DNA from 3 places in the Hymenobacter humi genome. Region 3 is predicted to be linked to each of the others. Evidence: riboswitches for the same ligand, from Rfam matches in the RefSeq annotation. Region 3 holds a riboswitch; each other region holds the start of a gene.

Region 1 (4,634 bases), on a different contig from region 3:
GCTAGGCCCCAATACTTATCAGTTTCACGTTCCAATGAACCGCGAGGCGTTGGGGGCATTCAACCAGGGCGCGACGCAAAGCCTAGCCTTTGAGCATAAGATTGAAATCGTCAAGAGCCAGGGCAAGGATTGGAACCAGGACTTGAAGCAGGACCAGATGCAGCAGGTAGTGAAGCGGGAGCTTGGCCCGGTGGACGAAAACCAGTACGGCTTTGGAATGGACCACTGGAAAAATGAGCCCATAGAAGGCGTTGGCAAAATTACCGCGCAGCACCAGGCACAGGCCGAGGCCCGCGAGAGGGAGAGCGACTGCTAACCGTGGAGTTTCGGGAGAGCCGGGATGAAATGTCCCAGCTCAGCACTTTGCAGCAGAACCTAGAGAAAGCGGGCCTGAGCATCGACCATTCGCTACGGTTGGAGGGTGCCCAGCCCCGCGAACTTGCTACCGAACTGACCTTGCGCTACCCGGTTGCTTCGGCCCAGCTCCCGGCCCTGAGTGCCGCCCTCGACGCACTGGCCACGAACCCCAAGGCCACGGTCATTGAGCCGGTGCAGGACCAAACGGAACGCCGGGAACTTGCCACCGCCCAGGAAATCGCACAGCAACAGAAGCGGGCGGAGCAGCAGCAGATACAGCCGAGTAATTCACCCAGTCAAGACCAGGCCCGGCGCGAGTTTATCGACGCGGCCGTGCCAGTGGCGCAATCGCTACGGGAAAACGGCGGAGGATTGCAGGCGGCCTACTTGCAACAGGTAAGCAAAAGCCTGCTCAAACAGCCGGAAATCAAACCACTGGACCAAGAGAATCTAGTTAAGGTACTGGCAAAGATTGACCAGGTGCCGGCTCTCAAAGACAGCCACAGCGTCGGCCAGCTACGCCAGGCCATGCAGGTACTCAATCCCCCAATCAAGCCGGAGCAGACGCAAACGCAGCAGCAGGAGCGCCGCCGCGGCCCCAAGCTTTAGGGTTCTGGTTAGCGGGGGCTGATTCCGCAGCGGGGGATAGGCAACGATGTAATCAGCGGCGTAGCCGGTTGCCGCTACCTGTTGGCCAAAGCATATCAGGCGTTCCCGGAAGCAGAGGCCCCACGGCGTTTGCGAATGCTGGATGCACTTGCTTAGTGCCTGCTTGTAGTCGTTGCCTAGCTCGTACTGGTTACCGTCCTCGTCAAGCACTACCCCGCGCTGCTCGTCATAAGGAAACGTGAATGAGTTGGCGAAAAACCCTTGTACTAACTGCTGGCCATTCGCTACTCGCTGCTGTACATCAGCAAAAAAATCCCATTCGTTTTTCATGATAGACCAGTGTTTGAATCAGTACAGCCCATACCCACGGTTTAACCCGCTAACGCATCAGTTCCGACTATAGGGCTAAAATTAGCATTAAAGCTCAATTCGGCAGCCCCTATATGCAGGAGCAGGGCAGCAGCAGGCGGTGCCGCAGGAACCCGAGCCGCCTAACTAGGGTCCCCTCAGGAAACGGAAAAAATCGCACGTTAAGGAAAGCGGGTTTCCGTGCTGCCTCGCCACCGCCGCCTCAACCGCCCTGACCGTTGCTATTTCTTTTCGCCCTCGGGAGGTGCCCATTCACGCCGACGGAGCCCGTGGGAAACGGGCCCGCTGCGGTAGGTTTCGTCCTAAAGACGGCAGTCCTGCGCCTATTACGAGCCGATAGCACCGCTAACTGTTCAACTTCTAACCAGGTAATACAAGCAGTCCGGCCTGATTAGGAACCGGCCTCCCACCAAATGGTTTGTCCCCAAGCAGTGCCCGATAAGTATGCTACCCCAGGGCCGCCAGGTAACACGTTCGATGGCAAATCTCCCGGCCGGAAAGTTTACTCCACAGCGCCACGTAAGCAGTCCTCGCGGCATTTTCTTCGGCCTGCTATCATACCCGGTTTTATTTATCTTTGCACGGCATACGGTGATGGATTTCCACCGCGAACCGCCGGGGCCCGGGTCCTGCGCTGATGATTCCTACTGAAACGGACGGCCACGCGGGCCGCCCGGGTAGCTCATCGTATCGTTCGCTTTCGTGCATCTCGCCCTTCTTTTTGCTGCCCGCGGCCCTGCCGCACCCGCTTTCCCCTTCTTTCCGCTTTTGCGTCCGCACCGGTGGGCCAACGGGCTGGCGTATGCGTGAGCTGCTGCAAGCCCTCGACACGCGCCTGCTGCTGTGGGCCAACGGCCACCACCACCCGCTTGGGGATGCGGTGATGTGGTGGGCCAGCCAAACCTTCACCTGGGTGCCCTTTTATGCCGCGCTGCTGGCGCTGCTGGCCGTGCGCTTTCGCCGCCGGGCGTGGCTGCTGCTGCCGCTGATTGCCGTGCTCCTCCTGCTCAGCGACCAGGTGGCCTCCGGCCTGTTCAAGCCTGGTTTCAGCGGCTGCGGCCCAGCCACGAGCCGGCGCTGGCCGGGCAGCTGCGCTACCTGCACGCCTACCGGGGCGGCACCTACGGCTTCGTGTCTTCGCACGCCAGCAACGTGTTTGCCCTGGCGTTCTACCTCTACTTCACGGCCCGCCGGCAACTTCCCTGGCTGGCCGGGGTGCTGTTTCCCTGGGCCGCGCTGGTGGCCTACAGCCGGGTGTACCTGGGCGTGCACTACCCTTCCGACGTGCTGGTGCCCGTGCTGGTGAGCCTGGTGCTTGCCTACGGGGTGAGCCGGCTGTACGCCTGGGGCGAAGCACGGCTGATGCCGCCCGTTCCGCCCCCACCAGCCTAGCAACGCGGGCCCGTCTCCGGCGGGGTGTCCCCTACGTTTTTCTTTTACCGTTTCCCGCTGTCCGTGTTTCCCTTTTCCATCCCGCGTCGTCTGTTTCTCGTCCTGCTGCTGCTGGCCGTGCCTTCCCTGCTGTTTGCCTGGGGCGCCTGGAGCCACCAGCGCATCAACCGCGCCGCCGTGCTGGCCCTGCCGCCGGAGCTGCGCACGTTCTTTTACAACCACGCCGACTTTGTGACGGAGGAGGCCGTGATGCCCGACGCGCGCAAGTTCGTGTTGCACGACCGGGCCGAGGGGCCGCGCCATTTCATCAACCTCGAAGCATACCCCGTGCCGCTGGACCAGCTGCCCCGCACGGCGGCCGAGGCGCGTAAGCTGTACGATGCGGCCACGCTGGCCAAAAACGGGACGCTGCCCTGGACCATTCAGGAGAACCTGGCGCAACTGACCCAGGCCATGAAAAACGGACGCAAAGACGAAATCCTGTTTCTGGCCGCCGACCTGGGCCACTACCTGGGCGATGCGCAAATGCCCCTGCACACGTCGGCAAACCACGACGGCCAGCTCACGGGCCAGACCGGCATCCACGCCTTCTTTGAAGGGCAGCTGCCCGAGCTGTTCGGCGCGGCCTACCGCTTCGACGTGGGCCCGGCCACGTACCTGCCCGACCCGGTGGCGGAAACCTGGCGTCTGCTGGCCGGGAGCTACGCCAGCGCCGACACGCTGCTGGCCGTGGAGCGGCAGCTGCAGGCCGCGGTGCCCGCAGCCGACCGCTACGAGCACGACGCGCAGGGCGCCATCCGCAAGACCCAGTTTAACGACGACTACCACGCTTCGGCCTACGCCACGCGCTACCACCAGGCCCTGGGCTCTTTCGTTGAGCGCCGGCTGCGGCTGGCCGTGCAGTCCACCGCCAACTTCTGGTTTACGGCCTGGGTGAACGCCGGCCGGCCCGACCTGCGCCGGCTGGACGCGGACTACGCCACGCGCAGCAACGCCCACAACCTGAAACACGAGCTGCGCCTGCTGAAAAAGGGGCGGTGGACCTGAAAACCAACCCGGAATTTTAGCGATGCGCCCCCATGACTGCTCTTTCTACCCTGCCCCTGCTGCCCGGCGGGTTGCCCCTGGATACGTTGCTGATGGTGTGGGGCAGCTGCCTGCTGTTCGGCTTCGTCCTCGGCGTGTACGACCGCCGGCTGGCCGCGCTGGGGCCCAGGCTGCCCTTCTACGTGCTGGGCATCGTCAGCTTTACGGCGTTCTTTCACGTGGTCTACGAGGGCCTGTTTCGCCACCTGGGCGGGGGCACCATCCTGCTCTACGGCCTGGGCAGCCTGCTGGTGGGGCTGCTGCTGGCCGCCGGGGGCTTTGGCTGGCCCGATTGACCTAAACCAAGCCTCTATCTTATCTGCACCTCTTCAGCACGTTTTATGAACCGTTCGGTGTTAGTGATTGGGCTGGGAGGCTTGCTGGGGTCCGTGAGCCGCTACTGGGTGCAGCAGTACTTTCTGCGCTACGTGCCGGTGGGCTTCCCCTGGGCACCTTCCTGGTGAACGTCAGCGGCTGCCTGCTCATCGGCCTGCTGCTGGGCTTCTTTGAGCGGCACACCGCCGCCCGCTGGCCTGGCGGCTGTTTCTGACCACGGGCTTCTGCGGGGGCTTCACCACGTTTTCCACGTTCGCCTACGAGAGCGTGACGCTGGCCCGCACCCACGAACTGCTGCTGCTCTTCGCCTACGCGGCCGGCAGCGTGCTGGTGGGCATGGTGGCCGCCTTCGCCGGGCTGTGGCTGGCGCGGTTTGTTTAATTCCACCCGGGCCTTATCTCCTCTCGCCATGCCGTACCACAAGATTCTGATTTACGCCGATGCCAGCCCGCAGGCCTACCACGCCGCGCGGGCCGGGCTGGACC
Region 2 (4,634 bases), on a different contig from region 3:
AGAATCTGCGCTCGATGCGTTGTCATACGCGCAACTGCACCCCGGCGAGAAAGCCCTGTATGCGTCCACGGCGGGCGTACTCACTCAAAACAAGATTTTTGAGATGAAGCGCCTGCTCAGCGAGGAACGGATTCCGAGTATCAGGGCTGCCTTCGACAACGACACCCAGGGCCACCACTACGACACGCGCCTACTCGCTGGCTTCGCCAGTGAGCAAAACCCGATGAAAGTAGTCCGGGAGCATAAGCATCTGCTGACCGTCGAAGTCACGGCCACTAACCCGGCCGGGGTGCAGGCGCTGACCAACCACCTCAAAGCATACAACGACCAGACCGCCCGCCAGTACCGCGACCAGGCCGGCGAAACCAACACCCAGGCCGTGAGCCAGACCCTGCGCGACGAGATGATAAGCTCGACGAAGCTAGGCCCCAATACTTATCAGTTTCACGTTCCAATGAACCGCGAGGCGTTGGGGGCATTCAACCAGGGCGCGACGCAAAGCCTAGCCTTTGAGCATAAGATTGAAATCGTCAAGAGCCAGGGCAAGGATTGGAACCAGGACTTGAAGCAGGACCAGATGCAGCAGGTAGTGAAGCGGGAGCTTGGCCCGGTGGACGAAAACCAGTACGGCTTTGGAATGGACCACTGGAAAAATGAGCCCATAGAAGGCGTTGGCAAAATTACCGCGCAGCACCAGGCACAGGCCGAGGCCCGCGAGAGGGGAGAGCGACTGCTAACCGTGGAGTTTCGGGAGAGCCGGGATGAAATGTCCCAGCTCAGCACTTTGCAGCAGAACCTAGAGAAAGCGGGCCTGAGCATCGACCATTCGCTACGGTTGGAGGGTGCCCAGCCCCGCGAACTTGCTACCGAACTGACCTTGCGCTACCCGGTTGCTTCGGCCCAGCTCCCGGCCCTGAGTGCCGCCCTCGACGCACTGGCCACGAACCCCAAGGCCACGGTCATTGAGCCGGTGCAGGACCAAACGGAACGCCGGGAACTTGCCACCGCCCAGGAAATCGCACAGCAACAGAAGCGGGCGGAGCAGCAGCAGATACAGCCGAGTAATTCACCCAGTCAAGACCAGGCCCGGCGCGAGTTTATCGACGCGGCCGTGCCAGTGGCGCAATCGCTACGGGAAAACGGCGGAGGATTGCAGGCGGCCTACTTGCAACAGGTAAGCAAAAGCCTGCTCAAACAGCCGGAAATCAAACCACTGGACCAAGAGAATCTAGTTAAGGTACTGGCAAAGATTGACCAGGTGCCGGCTCTCAAAGACAGCCACAGCGTCGGCCAGCTACGCCAGGCCATGCAGGTACTCAATCCCCCAATCAAGCCGGAGCAGACGCAAACGCAGCAGCAGGAGCGCCGCCGCGGCCCCAAGCTTTAGGGTTCTGGTTAGCGGGGGCTGATTCCGCAGCGGGGGATAGGCAACGATGTAATCAGCGGCGTAGCCGGTTGCCGCTACCTGTTGGCCAAAGCATATCAGGCGTTCCCGGAAGCAGAGGCCCCACGGCGTTTGCGAATGCTGGATGCACTTGCTTAGTGCCTGCTTGTAGTCGTTGCCTAGCTCGTACTGGTTACCGTCCTCGTCAAGCACTACCCCGCGCTGCTCGTCATAAGGAAACGTGAATGAGTTGGCGAAAAACCCTTGTACTAACTGCTGGCCATTCGCTACTCGCTGCTGTACATCAGCAAAAAAATCCCATTCGTTTTTCATGATAGACCAGTGTTTGAATCAGTACAGCCCATACCCACGGTTTAACCCGCTAACGCATCAGTTCCGACTATAGGGCTAAAATTAGCATTAAAGCTCAATTCGGCAGCCCCTATATGCAGGAGCAGGGCAGCAGCAGGCGGTGCCGCAGGAACCCGAGCCGCCTAACTAGGGTCCCCTCAGGAAACGGAAAAAATCGCACGTTAAGGAAAGCGGGTTTCCGTGCTGCCTCGCCACCGCCGCCTCAACCGCCCTGACCGTTGCTATTTCTTTTCGCCCTCGGGAGGTGCCCATTCACGCCGACGGAGCCCGTGGGAAACGGGCCCGCTGCGGTAGGTTTCGTCCTAAAGACGGCAGTCCTGCGCCTATTACGAGCCGATAGCACCGCTAACTGTTCAACTTCTAACCAGGTAATACAAGCAGTCCGGCCTGATTAGGAACCGGCCTCCCACCAAATGGTTTGTCCCCAAGCAGTGCCCGATAAGTATGCTACCCCAGGGCCGCCAGGTAACACGTTCGATGGCAAATCTCCCGGCCGGAAAGTTTACTCCACAGCGCCACGTAAGCAGTCCTCAGCGGCATTTTCTTCGGCCTGCTATCATACCCGGTTTTATTTATCTTTGCACGGCATACGGTGATGGATTTCCACCGCGAACCGCCGGGGCCCGGGTCCTGCGCTGATGATTCCTACTGAAACGGACGGCCACGCGGGCCGCCCGGGTAGCTCATCGTATCGTTCGCTTTCGTGCATCTCGCCCTTCTTTTTTGCTGCCCGCGGCCCTGCCGCACCCGCTTTCCCCTTCTTTCCGCTTTTGCGTCCGCACCGGTGGGCCAACGGGCTGGCGTATGCGTGAGCTGCTGCAAGCCCTCGACACGCGCCTGCTGCTGTGGGCCAACGGCCACCACCACCCGCTTGGGGATGCGGTGATGTGGTGGGCCAGCCAAACCTTCACCTGGGTGCCCTTTTATGCCGCGCTGCTGGCGCTGCTGGCCGTGCGCTTTCGCCGCCGGGCGTGGCTGCTGCTGCCGCTGATTGCCGTGCTCCTCCTGCTCAGCGACCAGGTGGCCTCCGGCCTGTTCAAGCCCTGGTTTCAGCGGCTGCGGCCCAGCCACGAGCCGGCGCTGGCCGGGCAGCTGCGCTACCTGCACGCCTACCGGGGCGGCACCTACGGCTTCGTGTCTTCGCACGCCAGCAACGTGTTTGCCCTGGCGTTCTACCTCTACTTCACGGCCCGCCGGCAACTTCCCTGGCTGGCCGGGGTGCTGTTTCCCTGGGCCGCGCTGGTGGCCTACAGCCGGGTATACCTGGGCGTGCACTACCCTTCCGACGTGCTGGTGCCCGTGCTGGTGAGCCTGGTGCTTGCCTACGGGGTGAGCCGGCTGTACGCCTGGGGCGAAGCACGGCTGATGCCGCCCGTTCCGCCCCCACCAGCCTAGCAACGCGGGCCCGTCTCCGGCGGGGTGTCCCCTACGTTTTTCTTTTACCGTTTCCCGCTGTCCGTGTTTCCCTTTTCCATCCCGCGTCGTCTGTTTCTCGTCCTGCTGCTGCTGGCCGTGCCTTCCCTGCTGTTTGCCTGGGGCGCCTGGAGCCACCAGCGCATCAACCGCGCCGCCGTGCTGGCCCTGCCGCCGGAGCTGCGCACGTTCTTTTACAACCACGCCGACTTTGTGACGGAGGAGGCCGTGATGCCCGACGCGCGCAAGTTCGTGTTGCACGACCGGGCCGAGGGGCCGCGCCATTTCATCAACCTCGAAGCATACCCCGTGCCGCTGGACCAGCTGCCCCGCACGGCGGCCGAGGCGCGTAAGCTGTACGATGCGGCCACGCTGGCCAAAAACGGGACGCTGCCCTGGACCATTCAGGAGAACCTGGCGCAACTGACCCAGGCCATGAAAAACGGACGCAAAGACGAAATCCTGTTTCTGGCCGCCGACCTGGGCCACTACCTGGGCGATGCGCAAATGCCCCTGCACACGTCGGCAAACCACGACGGCCAGCTCACGGGCCAGACCGGCATCCACGCCTTCTTTGAAGGGCAGCTGCCCGAGCTGTTCGGCGCGGCCTACCGCTTCGACGTGGGCCCGGCCACGTACCTGCCCGACCCGGTGGCGGAAACCTGGCGTCTGCTGGCCGGGAGCTACGCCAGCGCCGACACGCTGCTGGCCGTGGAGCGGCAGCTGCAGGCCGCGGTGCCCGCAGCCGACCGCTACGAGCACGACGCGCAGGGCGCCATCCGCAAGACCCAGTTTAACGACGACTACCACGCTTCGGCCTACGCCACGCGCTACCACCAGGCCCTGGGCTCTTTCGTTGAGCGCCGGCTGCGGCTGGCCGTGCAGTCCACCGCCAACTTCTGGTTTACGGCCTGGGTGAACGCCGGCCGGCCCGACCTGCGCCGGCTGGACGCGGACTACGCCACGCGCAGCAACGCCCACAACCTGAAACACGAGCTGCGCCTGCTGAAAAAGGGGCAGCTGGTGGACCTGAAAACCAACCCGGAATTTTAGCGATGCGCCCCCATGACTGCTCTTTCTACCCTGCCCCTGCTGCCCGGCGGGTTGCCCCTGGATACGTTGCTGATGGTGTGGGGCAGCTGCCTGCTGTTCGGCTTCGTCCTCGGCGTGTACGACCGCCGGCTGGCCGCGCTGGGGCCCAGGCTGCCCTTCTACGTGCTGGGCATCGTCAGCTTTACGGCGTTCTTTCACGTGGTCTACGAGGGCCTGTTTCGCCACCTGGGCGGGGGCACCATCCTGCTCTACGGCCTGGGCAGCCTGCTGGTGGGGCTGCTGCTGGCCGCCGGGGGCTTTGGCTGGCCCGATTGACCTAAACCAAGCCTCTATCTTATCTGCACCTCTTCAGCACGTTTTATGAACCGTTCGGTGTTAGTGATTGGGCTGGGAGGCTTGCTGGGGTCCGTGA
Region 3 (4,634 bases):
TGCGCGTTGCGCCTTATCCCCTGCTGCTGGTGCCCACGGCGGGCTGGGGCAACGTTCTGCCGCGCCGGCTGGCCCTGGCCGTGGATGGCCGGGATTTCCACGTTGACCACCATCACGGCATTGTGCGGCAGCTGCTCGAGCGCCTGCCCGCCCGGCTCACCGTCGTGCACGTCACCGACGAGACCAACCCGGACGCCGTGATTGGGCACCGCGCCCAGTTCTCGGTGTGCCACAGCGGCCTGGTGCACGTGCCCGAAGGCAGCCCCCGCAAAATCGTGCATCAGGCCGACGTAGCCGAGGGCATCCTGCAGGGCGCGGCCGAGCTCGACGCCGACCTGCTGGTGCTCATCGTGCGCCACCACCGGCGGCTCGGCAGCCTGTTTGCCAGCAATAGCGTGACGACCCGGGTCATAAACGAAAGCCTGATTCCGGTCCTGCTCCTGCCCTCGCTGGACTAGCCGCCCCACCTCGGCGAGCGCGGGTTGGGCTGAAAAAAACAACTCCTTAAAAGTTGAGCTGGAAAGCTAGAACGAAGTAGAGACGCAACATTTTGCGTCTCGTCGTGTGCACCGCGTGGGTGTCGTTCAACGAAGAGACGCAAAATATTGCGTCTCTACCTCAGTCCAAAAACCAAAAAAACCAAACCCGCTCTTACCCTTTTTTGCGGTGCTCCGGGATTTCGCCCAGCTGCCGGCCCTGCTCTCGTCCAAAGCGCAGGTGCTTGGCGTGCCCGATAACCTGAGCTGAATAAATGCCGGTGTGGCCCGAAAACAGGTAGGCCGCGGCGCACGCCAGCCCCAGGTACACGCCCGCGTGGGCCCCAAAGAGCTCCAGCCCCATGAAGGTGCAGGCCAGCGGGGTATTGGCCGCGCCCGCGAATACCGCCACGAAGCCCATGGCTGCCAGCAGCGCCACCGGCAGCGGCACCACCAGCGCCAGCGCCGAGCCCAGCGCCGCCCCGATAAAGAACAGCGGCGTGACCTCCCCGCCCTTGAAGCCGCAGCCCAGCGTGAGGGCCGTAAGCAGCAGCTTGAGCAGAAAATCCTGCGGCGGCAGCGGAGCCTGAAATGCCGCCACAATGGTGGGGATGCCCAGCCCAATGTACTTAGTGGTGCCCAGCGCGGCCACGGCCAGCGCCACCAGCACGCCGCCCACCACGGGCCGCATCGGCGGATAGGCAATGCGCTTGAAAACGTGCCCGACCTGGTGCGTGAGCGTGGCAAAGCCGCGGGCCGTGAGCCCAAACAAAATGCCGCAGCCTACCGTGAGCAGCAGCCCGCCCGGCGAGATGGGCGGCACCTCCAGCTGCGGGTAAGCCGTGTGGCCCACGCCCCAGGCCTTGGTCACAAGGTCGGCCGCGACGGCCGCCAGGAAGCTCGGCACAATGGCGTCGTAGCGAATTGAGCCAATCAGAAATACTTCGAGCCCAAAAACCGCCCCGGCCAGCGGCGTGCCAAACACCGACGCAAATCCGGCGCTGATGCCCGCAATGAGCAGAATCTTACGGTCGCGGGGCCGCAGCCCCAGAAGGCGCGTGAGCTGGTCGGCCAGCGCGCCGCCCATTTGCACGGCCGTGCCCTCGCGGCCTGCTGAGCCCCCAAACAAGTGCGTGGCCAGCGTGCCAAACAGCACCAGCGGCGCCATGCGCAGCGGAATGGTGGTGCGCGGGTTGTGGATTTCGTCGATGAGCAAGTTGTTGCCTTTCACCACGCTCTGGCCCAGGTAATGGTAGCTGGCCCCGATGATGAAGCCCCCACCGGCAGCAGCCAGATAACCCAGGCGTGACTTTCACGCCAGTCCGTCACCCAATCAAGCGACAGCAGAAAAAACGCCGACGCCGACCCGACCAGCACGCCCACCACCGCGCAAATCAGCAGCCAGCGAAGCAGAAAAACCAGGTACGGCGCCTGCCCCAGCACCTCGAAACGACGACCAAAACCAGAAGAGCCAAATGCCATGAGCAGCGCAGTGAATGACCGAACATACGGCCGCCCCACGGTGGCGGGCGGCCATGGTGTAAGTAGGAGTCATCAGCTCATGGGCCCGGAGGCCCCGGCGGTTCGTGGTGGTACCCCATCACCAGTTGCGGGAGCAAAAGTAGGCGCTTATTGTTCGGCTGCGCAATTGGGGTTGTTGTCGGGCTTGGCCCTGCTTAGAGCAGCTTCAAAGTCGGTGTACTGGTTACGCCTCACCCCCGGCCGGAACCTCACCCCCGGCCCCTCTCCAAAAGAGAGGGGAGCCAAACGAGTGTAGCGCGGACTCTGTAGTCCGCGTCCCCGCGCCGTTTGGGTGTCGTTCGGGTTTCCGCCGGGGACGCGGACTACAGAGTCCGCGCTACAATCTTCCGGCCCCCTCACCCCGGAGATAGGCGGGGGTGAGGCCAATCGAATACACGGACCTTGAATCCGATTAATTGAGCTAAACCAAGTAGCTTCCCAAACGCCGACAGCTACTCGTCCTGGCCTTTGCTGAGCTCGGCTTCCAGGAAATAGGCGCCGCGCCGCACCAGTTGCGTGGTATCGGGCAGGGCCTCGAGCGGGGTGATGGTCACGTCGCCATCCTGGGCCGGGCCGGTCTGCACTTTGTAGCGGCGGAAGCGGTAGCCGCTGGCGCCCCTGCCCTGCCGGGCGAAGATGTAGCTCACCTCTCCGGCCTGAATCACGGCTTCTTCGGGCAGGGTGCGGTGCCGGGCTCCGGCCGTCTGGATGTGGGCGGCCACGTACTGGCCGGGCAGCATACCCGAGGGCTTGTGCAAGTGGGCGTGCACGCGCACCGTGCGGGCATCGTCGTCGAAGGCCTGGCCCACCAGGAATACCTCGGCTTCCTGCTCCTGGGCTACGCCGCTGTTCGGGATTTTGAAGAGCACGCGCTGGCCCTTCTGCACCCGGGCAATGTCTTTCTCGAACACCTTCAGCTCCAGGTGCAGGCCGGTGCGGTCTACTACTTCCACCAGCACGTCCTGGGGGTTCACAAACTGCCCGGGGTTGATGCTCACGGACTTGACGTAGCCGCTGATGGGCGTGGTGAGCGCCACGCTGGGCGTGAGCGAACTGGGCCGCAGGCGCTCGGGCGAGAGGCCCAGCAGGCGCAGGCTGGCCGGCCAGGGAGCGCTCGGTGGCCTGCTCGGTCTGGTACTCGGCCTGGGCCTGCTGCAGCTTGCGCTTGGCGCCCACGTCTTCGGCGTCGAGGGTTTGCTGGCGCTGCAGGTCCTGCCGCAGAAACTGCAGGCGGGCGCGGGCCTGCAGGTATTCCTGCTGCAGCTTGAGGTAGTCGGGGTGGCGCAGCACGGCCACCACAGTGCCTTTGCGCACAAACTGGCCCTGCAGCACCTTCACCTGCTGCACGTAGCCGCCCAGCACCGCGCTGATGGACACGTGGTTTTGCGGGGGCACGTCCACCACGCCGTTGGCCTGCACGTCGGAGGTCATGTTTTTGAGGGTGAAGCCACCCGTCTCGATGCCCGCGGCGGTGTATTGGGCCGGGCTGATGGTGACCTCGCCTGCGTGGGCCGCGGGGGCGGAAGCGGCCACCGGCGCGGCCTCTTTGGCCGGCTCATTTTTGCTCTGGCACGCGGGCAGGCCACCGGCACTCAGCAGCAAAACCACCAGCACCGACCAACTCCTACGCGCGGAGCCGGGAACAACAGACGACTCGCGCGAGGCGAGCGGAAGAAACGAAAACAAGGAAGAATAGCGCATGAAAAGCTGAAATGGAGAGGCCCGAAAGGGCTATTGGTCATCGGTGCCGGCAAGGGCCTGCAGCGCAACGACGAACTCATTGTATTGGCCGGCCTGGTCGAGATAAGCAGCCTGGATTTGCCACGCGGGCTCGGTGTTCACCACGTACGTCACGTAGTCGATGTCGCCGGCCCGGAAGCTTTTTTCGGCGGTGACGAGCATGAGGCGGGCCTGGGGCAGAGCCGTTTTCTCGTAGTAGGTGAGCGAGGCGCGGGCGCGGGCCAGCTGCAGGCGCAGCCCACGCAGTTGGCCCTGCAGGCTGGGCCGTGGCGTAAGTGAGCTGCGCCGTGGCCACCTGCTCGCCGATGCGGGCGGCGGCCACGCGGTTTTTCTGTGCCCCGCCCAGCAGCGGCAGCGACAGCCCCAGCTGCCCCACCTGGTACCCGCCCTCCTGGTTGATGGACTGGTTGAAATAGCCCGCCCGAATGTCGGGCAGGCGGCGCAGGCGCTCCACTTTGGTTTGTTGCTGGCTTACCGTCAGCTCCTGCTGCAGCACGGCCAGCGTGGGGTTGGTGGCGGCGCTAATGCCCGCTGTATCGCCCACAGCCAGTGGGGCCAGCAGGCTGAGCCGTGGTGTCGATGCTGATGGCGGCGCCGGTGTTGAGCAGCGTGCCCAGGCTGCTGGCGCTGCACCAGCAGCTGGGTCTGGAGCGTGGCCAGGCGGTTTTGCAGCTCCTGGGCCCGGGCTGCGGCCGACACCTGCTCGAGGCGGTTGGTTTCGCCGGTGCGGTAGCGGATGCTGGCGGCGCGGGCGGCCCGGCGGTACAGGCTGTCCTGCCGCCGCAGCAGGCGCAGGCGCCGGTAGTCGGTGAGCAGGCGGTAGTAGGCCCCGCTGATGTCCTGCGTGAGCAACCGGCGCTGCAGTCGCACCCGCTGTTCGGCCGTGAGGGTCTGGCC

What was found. Region 3 has a riboswitch for fluoride ahead of ACFQT0_RS09505 (hypothetical protein). Riboswitches for the same ligand answer to the same signal wherever they lie in the genome.
Region 1: linked by a shared signal. The riboswitch ahead of ACFQT0_RS28765 (phosphatase PAP2 family protein) and the one ahead of ACFQT0_RS09505 (hypothetical protein) in region 3 are both predicted to bind fluoride.
Region 2: linked by a shared signal. The riboswitch ahead of ACFQT0_RS27950 (phosphatase PAP2 family protein) and the one ahead of ACFQT0_RS09505 (hypothetical protein) in region 3 are both predicted to bind fluoride.

Annotation. Positions count from the first base shown of each region.
Region 1 is NZ_JBHTEK010000004.1:146,872-151,505, forward strand. It holds gene ACFQT0_RS28755 (toprim domain-containing protein) at 1-316, shown strand, start outside; gene ACFQT0_RS28760 (hypothetical protein) at 346-966, shown strand; fluoride riboswitch at 1,917-1,989, shown strand; gene ACFQT0_RS28765 (phosphatase PAP2 family protein) at 2,305-2,727, shown strand; gene ACFQT0_RS28770 (zinc dependent phospholipase C family protein) at 2,791-3,774, shown strand; gene ACFQT0_RS28775 (hypothetical protein) at 3,807-4,109, shown strand; gene ACFQT0_RS28780 (hypothetical protein) at 4,155-4,277, shown strand; gene ACFQT0_RS28785 (fluoride efflux transporter FluC) at 4,360-4,530, shown strand; gene ACFQT0_RS28790 (universal stress protein) at 4,559-4,634, shown strand, end outside.
Region 2 is NZ_JBHTEK010000004.1:29,651-34,284, forward strand. It holds gene ACFQT0_RS27945 (toprim domain-containing protein) at 1-1,387, shown strand, start outside; fluoride riboswitch at 2,339-2,411, shown strand; gene ACFQT0_RS27950 (phosphatase PAP2 family protein) at 2,561-3,151, shown strand; gene ACFQT0_RS27955 (zinc dependent phospholipase C family protein) at 3,215-4,222, shown strand; gene ACFQT0_RS27960 (hypothetical protein) at 4,235-4,537, shown strand; gene ACFQT0_RS27965 (hypothetical protein) at 4,583-4,634, shown strand, end outside.
Region 3 is NZ_JBHTEK010000001.1:1,666,456-1,671,089, reverse strand. It holds gene ACFQT0_RS09515 (universal stress protein) at 1-458, shown strand, start outside; gene ACFQT0_RS09510 (chloride channel protein) at 652-1,707, opposite strand; gene ACFQT0_RS09505 (hypothetical protein) at 1,704-1,958, opposite strand; fluoride riboswitch at 2,015-2,090, opposite strand; gene ACFQT0_RS09500 (efflux RND transporter periplasmic adaptor subunit) at 2,450-3,061, opposite strand; partial or broken gene ACFQT0_RS09495 (efflux RND transporter periplasmic adaptor subunit) at 3,198-3,428, opposite strand; gene ACFQT0_RS09490 (hypothetical protein) at 3,367-3,693, shown strand; gene ACFQT0_RS09485 (TolC family protein) at 3,775-4,281, opposite strand; gene ACFQT0_RS09480 (TolC family protein) at 4,215-4,634, opposite strand, start outside.